DNA from 4 places in the Brevibacillus sp. FW301-21C12A genome. Region 4 is predicted to be linked to each of the others. Evidence: riboswitches for the same ligand, from Rfam matches in the RefSeq annotation. Region 4 holds a riboswitch; each other region holds the start of a gene.
The links. Region 4 has a riboswitch for cyclic di-GMP ahead of AC3WQH_RS09500 (methyl-accepting chemotaxis protein). Riboswitches for the same ligand answer to the same signal wherever they lie in the genome.
Positions count from the first base shown of each region.

Region 1: it holds a riboswitch for cyclic di-GMP, as region 4 does, so the genes downstream of both, AC3WQH_RS07190 (GNAT family N-acetyltransferase) here and AC3WQH_RS09500 (methyl-accepting chemotaxis protein) in region 4, are expected to answer to the same signal.
Region 2: it holds a riboswitch for cyclic di-GMP, as region 4 does, so the genes downstream of both, ggt (gamma-glutamyltransferase) here and AC3WQH_RS09500 (methyl-accepting chemotaxis protein) in region 4, are expected to answer to the same signal.
Region 3: it holds a riboswitch for cyclic di-GMP, as region 4 does, so the genes downstream of both, AC3WQH_RS05820 (methyl-accepting chemotaxis protein) here and AC3WQH_RS09500 (methyl-accepting chemotaxis protein) in region 4, are expected to answer to the same signal.

Region 1 is NZ_JBYTBG010000007.1:108,626-110,824, forward strand. It holds gene AC3WQH_RS07180 (TrmB family transcriptional regulator) at 1-346, opposite strand, end outside; gene AC3WQH_RS07185 (hypothetical protein) at 480-662, opposite strand; cyclic di-GMP riboswitch class I at 946-1,029, shown strand; gene AC3WQH_RS07190 (GNAT family N-acetyltransferase) at 1,191-1,739, shown strand; gene AC3WQH_RS07195 (methyl-accepting chemotaxis protein) at 1,741-2,199, shown strand, end outside.
Region 2 is NZ_JBYTBG010000005.1:34,388-36,586, reverse strand. It holds gene AC3WQH_RS05105 (glutamine--tRNA ligase/YqeY domain fusion protein) at 1-121, opposite strand, end outside; gene AC3WQH_RS05100 (SET domain-containing protein) at 206-823, opposite strand; cyclic di-GMP riboswitch class I at 1,046-1,134, shown strand; gene ggt (gamma-glutamyltransferase) at 1,320-2,199, shown strand, end outside.
Region 3 is NZ_JBYTBG010000006.1:15,607-17,805, reverse strand. It holds gene moaA (GTP 3',8-cyclase MoaA) at 1-398, opposite strand, end outside; cyclic di-GMP riboswitch class II at 696-779, shown strand; gene AC3WQH_RS05820 (methyl-accepting chemotaxis protein) at 916-2,199, shown strand, end outside.
Region 4 is NZ_JBYTBG010000011.1:32,253-34,451, reverse strand. It holds gene AC3WQH_RS09505 (formate--tetrahydrofolate ligase) at 1-749, shown strand, start outside; cyclic di-GMP riboswitch class I at 964-1,063, shown strand; gene AC3WQH_RS09500 (methyl-accepting chemotaxis protein) at 1,137-2,199, shown strand, end outside.

The DNA.
Region 1 (2,199 bases), on a different contig from region 4:
GCTCGTCACCGCTAATTCGCCGAATGACGTCGATCTCTTGCTCGGACTCTAAGGCCGACAAGTTTTTTTCCAAATAGTCGAAGGACGCTTCGAACTGCCCGCGCAGCCTGCGGACCAGCTCTCTTGCTGGCAGCGGCGCATACGTGACAGGCTCGGAAGGCACGGTGTAAACAGCCCCTTTGTCAACGAGCTTGCCCACGACTTCGTAAATCATGGAGCGCGGCACGCCAGAGCGTTTGCTGATTTCGTATCCGGTGATCGGAGAGTGCTTGAGCAGACTGATGTAAGCCTTGCACTCGTACTGGGAAAATCCGAGCTTTTGCAATTCCTTGTATATGTCTTCCATCCCGACCTCTTAGTAGTTAGTTTTATACTCACTATAGGTTCAGGTTCGTTCCTTTGTCAATGTGCTTTTCCCGGCACAAGCGAAAATAAAAAAAACCCTCCGTGAACGAGGGCCTTTTTGGCAAGCAAGCAGCCTAAGCGAGATCGCGCACTTTAATGTAAGAAACGTTTCTTACATTAATCACGATGTCATCGTATTGCAGCCACCCATCCTTTTGGTTGGCGACCATTTGGATGATTTCTTCCGGCTCGGTTGTCTCGATCTTAACCAGCTCGCCACCGGAAAAGTGAAACTCAATCGTTTTGGCCTGACTCATTTTCGCATCCCTCCTGTTCTTTCTAGTTATCGGACGGATGGTAAATTTTTGTTACGCATCAGGCGCGAGTAGCTGAGTCGGCCATTGGCAAAAGTCCCGGCACAACCTGACTATGTTCCTATCTTTTCTCTGTTTTTCCTCGCATCTTTCTCTGTCCAAACTACCAATTTGGAGCCGACTATTTATGAACAATCGGTTACTTTACCCTACCAAAACTTGACAAGTTTGTTTCTCTTGGATTATATTTTGCATAATTCGACACTTCTATACATTTTTCGCAAATGAATGACAAAGGCAAAGTCATCGAAAGGTGGCGACGCAAAACCACGGGTCTAAAGTCTTTGACCATGACAGCCGGGTTGCCATACATCATGAGCATAGCAGGAAGATGATGGTGACTTTGGGCTGTTTCCGCATGGGGAATGGCCTTTTTTATGCTCACATGGAAGAAAGGAGGCGCCATTTTATCGATCAACACTAGACTTGTACATGAAAAAACAAAGAGAGAGAAAAATGGAGTGGAGTATTATGTACAAACTGGTTGATTCAGCACAATCTTTGGCACTTTTCCATCAAATCAAGGAAAGTGTCTGGACCTCAATGGGCTTCGAGATGGAATACGCCAAAGATGGTTCCGACGTCTATCTTTTGTTGTCGGATGAGGACGAACCAGGCGGGACTTTTGAATTTACACCACATGAAAAATCTTCTGCTTATCTGCAAAATTTGTTTCAGGATGTTTTGACGAGCGATATGAAAGTTGTCGAAGTGGACAGTTTCGCTGTCTTGCCCAAGTTCCGCGGAAAGCTGGGACGATGGGGAGTTGCCCTCATGATCGATTATGCAGAAAAACACGGATATACGCATGCAGTCGGTTTGGCAGATCCGGCTTTTTTTCAGTTGATTAACCGTAAATACAACGTCAGAGCGACGCAAGTGAAAGAGATGGTCTTCTACAAAGGGGCGAATGCCATTCCGACCGTCTTCCACCTGCAAGAAGCCTATTTGAACAAGGACAAGCCCGAATTTGCCTGGTATCAAGAGCTTTGCAAACAAATAAAAGTTGAGGTTAGCTGACATGGAACTCTTACAAAGAAGAAATAACTGGGTGGTCATTGTTTTTGCGAGCATCATTACCATCGTCCAGATCGTGAACCTCATCATGGGGGTTCCGTTCTCCTTCGTTTTAACCGTGCTGGGGATTTTGTACGGGGTGCTCGCACCTTTTGCCTACCTTTCCAACCGGCCAGCCTGGCGGGACAAGATGGCTCCCTTCATGAAGTTTTTCAACTTCGCTGTCATCGGCATTTTCATGTTCGTCATCGTGGGACTCGATCCTTGGCTGGTCAACATCATGACGATCATGTTCTTCGTCGCGGTCATGGGCATTTATCAGGACAAACTGATTAACATCTTGACCATCATCGCAGCCATGGGGATCGTCACCTACTATTTCCTGACGAACGGCGAAGCGATTTTCTACACGTCCGATCCTGTTCATTTGATGTACTACTTGCTGGCCTTCTGCTTCGTATCG
Region 2 (2,199 bases), on a different contig from region 4:
ACCCGTTCGGCTCCGGCGGAAAGCGGGTAATGACTTCCTTGACCTTGCCTGCTTGCAGGTCGTCAATCACGATATTGCGGATAAAATTGGATGACGCTACCTTGTTTTCCAATGAAATCAACCTTTCACTTCACCTTTACATTCCATAATACTGATTCTCTTCCCAGAGTTCAACAAAATCGGGCCGTTGTCCGGCCCGCTGCGTCTACCACTCCTGCTCTTTTGGCCATCGCGATTGCGGCTGGCAGTACAGCGAAATGATCGAGTCGAGCGACCGCTGCTGTTCGGTAATGCCGCGAATGGTTTGCAAATGCTTAGGTCTTACGAGGTGGAGCAGCGGCTGTTCAACCTGATTGAACCGCTCGAAGGCGGCGGCTGCGATCTCATCCCATTGGCGATAGTAGCGCAGCAAGTCGTCAGGCATCACCCTTGAACGGCTCGTGCCCGGCTCCGGCAAACAGTCAAACGGTTCATCCAGGTTCAGCGTTCCGTAATCATCGGTCAGTTCCTCGCCCGGCAAAATGTCCCGCGCCGCCAGTTCCAGATCGTACATCGTCGCCACACAGGTCGCATGGAAGCTGTGGTTGACAAACCGGGCCTTATCCCAGCACAAGATGTATTTGCCGAACTGATTTTTGAACGAATATTTTTGCACGTCCTGTTTTCTTAATGGATCCAGTTTTTCCACAAATGCCGGGTCTAATACCTGATCGAGATCATCCTGGACCCAGACAATCGTGCCTTTGGGAATGAGCTTTGTCGCAAACACACCGTACCCGATCTCGTCGTTGATATAGCGAAGCTCTGTATCGGGATGCATCATGGTCGTTGTTTCACTCCTTGGCAAATGTGCCTTTTTATCATCATAAGCAGTTCGGCCAACAGAGGTGTGTGAATGTCGGTGAAAAACGCGTATTTCCCTGATGCTTCCTTTTTTCTAGATAAAAAGAAATTTCCTTATTTACCCCAATCGACAAATCGTCTATATTATTGACAAACAGGTTTAGGAAATTTTACCTGCAACATTTGCATTAATTTTTCATTGATATCGAAACGGCAAACCCGGGGAAATCCGGCGACGCAAAGCTAGAGGGGCTACCTCCGCACGAGCGGGCATGCCAGCCAGCTACCGAAATATTGATGTAGGACAAGACCAATGATCCTATATCATTGGTCTTTTTTTGCGCACTCATTGTCTGTTTTTGTCCATTTTTGTAGGTATGAGGAATTTTCTGTCTGTCCCGGTCAAGGAGGTGAGGCTGCGAAAAGCTGTCGGATTGTTGGAACCTTTTCACCAAAATACAAGGAGGCTTCATGAGATGTCACTTTGGAAAAAACTTTCTGCCGTCGCATTGACCGCCGCTATCGGCCTGACAACATTCGCTCCGGTCCAAGCTGCCAATCGTCCAACATCAATGTCGCCAAATGCCATGGTCACAACACCTCACTATCTGGCTACAGCCGCAGCCCTGAAAACGTTGGAAGACGGCGGAAACGCAGTAGACGCCGCGATTACCGCCGCCTCTACCCTCGCCGTCGTCTATCCGCACTACACGACCATTGGCGGGGATAACTTCTGGCTCATTTACAACGCCAAAACAAAAGAGCTGAAAGCATTGAACGGCAGCGGACGAGCTGGCGAAAAGGCAACCATCGAATACTACAAAAGCAAAGGCTACGACAAAATTCCTTCCCGCGGCTATGAGTCTGCCAACACGGTTCCCGGCGTTGTTTCCGGCTGGTGGGAAGCCTACAACTACGCGCACAAAAGCATGGGCAACAGCAAGCTGCCTTGGCACAAGCTGCTGGAGCCTGCGATCGGGTACGCCGAAAACGGCTATCCCGTCTCGCCCAACCAGGTTTACTGGACCAAGTACGCAACAGACCCGACTGACAACGAGCTGAAAAATCTCCAGCGCTTCGAGGGCTTCCGCAAAACGTTCCTGAAGCCGAACGGAGAGCCGTATGCCGCAGGCGAAATTCTCAAGCAAAAGGACCTTGCCAAAACGTTGCGAATCATTGCCCAAAAAGGCGCCGACGGATTTTACAAAGGCGAAGTCGCGCAAAAAATCGTCGCCGACCTGCAAAAAAACGGCGGGCTGCTCACGCTGAAAGACTTCGAGAAGCATACCTCCACCTGGGCGGAGCCGATTACGGTAGACTATCGCGGCTACAAGGCGTACAACGTGCCGCCCAACT
Region 3 (2,199 bases), on a different contig from region 4:
AACCGCTCGTTGTCCAGGCTGTCGAGGCTGACGGTGACGCGATCAAGCCCGGCTTCCTTCAAAGCCTGGGCATGGCGGGCGAGCAGCGAGCCATTGGTCGTCATGGCGATATCGTGAACGTCCTCTATTTTTCGAATCATTCGTATTAATTCAGGCAAATCCCTGCGCACGAGCGGTTCTCCGCCCGTAATCCGGATTTTCCGCACGCCGAGCGCTGTGAATATTTGGGTCAAGCGGGTAATTTCTTCAAATGACAGCAGTTTGTGCTGCGGCAAAAATTCAAACTCCGGCCCGAAAATTTCAGCCGGCATACAGTACCGGCAACGAAAATTGCATTTGTCTGTCACGGAAATGCGCAGATCACGGAGAGGACGCTTTCGTGTGTCACGTACTTGCATCTGCTCTAGCACTGGTGGTCACCCTCCTTTTCCTGGCTGAGCCTGGCATGCCACTCTATCTCCAGTTTGTCTCGTATTGATGTCCAACATGCGATTCCGGCTTTTTATTAGCGTACCATATTCCGCCTGCGAACGGCTCCTGTTCCTGCACTTTTCGCTGTTGCAAAAGCGGTCGCAAGCCGATGAAAATCGGAAAAATGACCCGGTGCACGCCAATGTGCAAACCGTTTTTTTGACTATTCCCTTTTGTATAAACATAGGATAATATGACTATATATTATGCTCTATATATTCCCCTTCAATAAGGAAAGCGAAGATCAGCCGTTTGTATGTGGGCACTTGAATGGCTGGGAGCGAGTAGTGCAACCGACCCTATTTTCGTTGTAGGGTCGGTTTATTTTATCCCAGAACAAAGGCCTTGTCCACTGCTCAGAAACGGCAAGCTGCAGCAATGGCAATCGCCCCCTCTTTCTCAATTTTTGAGTAAATCAATAAAATGTAAAATTCGGAGGTCTGCATGCAATTTTTTGCAAAGAAAGCAAAGCCATGGAATGAGTATGTGAAAGCTTCCCACGCAACTGACATTACCGAAGTGGGCGAACGCGTGAAAGAGCGCCTGTCTTTTTTGGGCGTGGATCAGGATACATTGGCGCACGTCAAAGAGGCTGCTACCACGCTTTACCCCTTTAAAGCAGAGATCGTATCCAAGTTTTACCAGTCGATCACTAACGTTCCCCACCTCCAGAAGATCATCCTCGACAACTCCAGCCTGGAGCGGTTGAAAAAAACTTTGGAGGTCCACCTGGAGCAGTTTCTCACAGCAGAAGTCAACCATGAGTACGTGAAAACGAGAATTGTCATCGGGCAAGTTCACAGCCGCATTCATCTGACAGCCGATCATTTTATTTCTGCACACCATCTGCTGATTCAGATCATGACCACGATTTTGATGGAAAAATGGAGCAATCAGCCGCATCAGATGATGAAAATGGTCACCGCTGTGCAAAAATTGGCAGCATTCGATCAGCAACTGATTGTGGAAGTGTATATGGAAGAGACGTTCAAATCGTTTTTGTTCGGCATCTCCGGCATGCTCAACCATATGACCCAGCTCGACACGACGAAGCAGCTTATCTCGGGAATGGACGAGCAGATCGAGGAAAGCCACAGCGTCACCGCCGCAACGGAAGAAATGAGCGCCTCGATTCAGGAAGTCGCCAACCACGCGGTCAAAGTCGCAGAAGGGACAGACGAAGCGGTGCAATCCGCTGAACAGAGCAAACAGATCATCAATGCCGCTCTCGGCGACATCCGCCAGGTGGGCCACGTCTTTGTCGAGGTCATGAGCAGGGTAAACCAGCTCAATCAGGAGATTCATCAGACACAGGACGTCATCCGCATCATTCGGGAAATCGCCGAGCAGACCAACCTGCTCGCGCTGAACGCCAGTATCGAGGCCGCCCGGGCCGGAGAGCAAGGGCGCGGCTTTGCGGTCGTAGCCACTGAGGTGCGCAAGCTGGCCGAGCATACAAAAGAACAGATCAACCGGATCACAGACAACATGGAGTCGCTGCAACAAGTTTCGAAGCGAGTGACGGAGCAGATGGACAGCACGAGCAAGCTGGTGGAGCGCAGCGTCGGGGAAGCCCAGTTCGCCGATGTCGCCCTGAACAAGATTGTGTCCACCATGCAGGAAATCAGCCAATCCACCTCGCAAATTGCCGCCATGACCGAGGAACAGGCTTCTTCTGTCACGGATATCGCCCACCGCAACTCCACGATTTTTGACCTGAGCACACAT
Region 4 (2,199 bases):
CGGAGAAGTTTTTTGACATCAAGTGCAGAAAAGCCGGGCTGACGCCATCGGCAGCAGTCGTGGTCATTACCGTGAGTTCCTTGAAGTACAACGCCGGAATCAAAGTGCCGGATTTGGCCGAAGAAAACCTCGCCGCATTGGAAAAAGGCTTCGCCAACGTGCGTCGCCATCTGGAAAACTTGCAGAAGTTCGGCGTGCCGGCGGTTGTAGCGATCAACCATTTTGCCACTGATACACAAGCGGAGATCGACGCAGTCATGGCGCTGTGCCAGGAGGCAGGTGCCGAGGCGGCGCTGTCCAAGGCGTGGGCAGAAGGCGGAGAAGGCGCAATCGAACTGGCGGAAAAAGTGACGCGCGCGGCAGAGCGCCCTGGGCAATTCCGCTTTTTGTACGAAGAAGACCTCGGCGTGAAGGAAAAGATTGAGACGGTGGTCAAAGAAATTTACCGCGGCTCCGGGGTAGTCTTTTCGCCGCTGGCGACAAAAACGATCCAGAAGGTAGAGGAAATGGGGCTGTCCCATCTGCCTGTGTGCATGGCGAAGACGCCGTACTCCTTTACAGATCGGGCCGATCAGCTTGGCGCCCCTGTCGGTTTTACCATTCAGGTGAGCGAAGTGCGGATTTCGGCAGGAGCAGGCTTCATCGTCGCCTTGACCGGAAGCCTGGTGACGATGCCGGGACTCCCGAAGAAACCTGCGGCCGAATCGCTGTATGTGGATGAGCACGGCCACGTGGAAGGGCTGAGCTAAACGAAGAAGTCAAAAGTGGACGACAGGCTGACACCAACAACTAGGTGTCAGCCTTTTTGCGATTTTTTCGCAATTATTTCGTAGAAAGTAGTTTACTTGTCAAACAATTTGGGTAAAGATTTTGTGTGGAAAAAAATCCAATCCATTATTTTAAAGTTAACCCACATTTTTCCGATGTTGTGCTATAGTATTTTTATACAGATAAAACGACAAAAAATGACAAAGGCAAACCTGTTGAAAGGCAGGGACGCAAAGCCACGGGTCTAAGGCAAGCAGAGCGCATCTTCTGCTGCTACGATAGCCGGGTTGCCATGCCGTACACGTAAGAAGGCTGTCCGGGTGGCAGTCTTTTTTGTTGCCAAAAAAAGATAGGAGGTACAGCGTGAGATGGAATCCAGTTTGAAGAAAAAGCTAATCGTCGTCATGTGCCTGCTCTTGATTGTCAGCTTGGGTACGGTCTGCGGTGCCAGCTACTACAGCTCGTCGCAGTTGCTGTCGTCCAGCCTGGACAAAGAAGCGGAACTTACGGCCAGCAATCTTTCCATCAGAATCGACAGCTTTTTCCAAGAAAAAATCGGAATTGTTGAAACGATCGGAGAGATGATTTCCGCCGACAACAATTTCGACCATGACTTGAAGCTGATTCAGGAGGCGCAGAAGAAAAACCCCGAGTTTGAGACGTTTTTCTTTTCCTATGACCTGAGCGGCAAAAAAGTCATCAACTTCAAGGGCGAGGAGACGAACCCGTCTGATCGTCCGCATTTTCAGGAGGCAGGACGAGGCGAGGGGAAAATCATCGTTTCCGAGCCGGTCGTGTCGCAGCGGACAGGCAACTACATCGTGACGATCATCGTTCCGCTGATGAAGGACAATCGTCAATACGGCTATGTCGGTTCGACCATTCCGATCAACGAGATTCAGAAGACGGTTTCCGAGGAGAAGTTCGGACATAGTGGCTATGCCTTTTTGGTGAGCAAAAAAGGAACGTATATTTGGCATCCGAACAGCGAAGTCATTTTGAAGCAGTCGGTGCTCGACAGCAATATTCCTGAGTTGAAAACCGCCTTTGAAGCAACGGCACAAGGCGGTCGCGGAATCATTCAATACGAAGAGGGACAAGCGGCGCAATTCGCCTCCTACGCTTCGACCAGATTGAACTGGGGAGTGTTCATCACTGCTCCGGCCAAAGACCTGCACGCTCCGGTCAACGAACTGTCGATCAAGCTACTGGCTATTTCCTTGGTCGTTCTGGCGGTGGGCATCGTCTTCGTGTACTGGCTGTCGGTTCGTTTGGTTCGACCGATCCAGCGTCTGAACCAGGCCGTCAATGTCGTCGCCCAGGGCAATCTCACAGAGACGGTCACGGTGGCCGGAAAAGATGAGATCGCAGTGCTTTCCCGCGACTTCAACCAGACCGTCTCGCACTTGAAAGGCTTGATCGAAGGCGTGT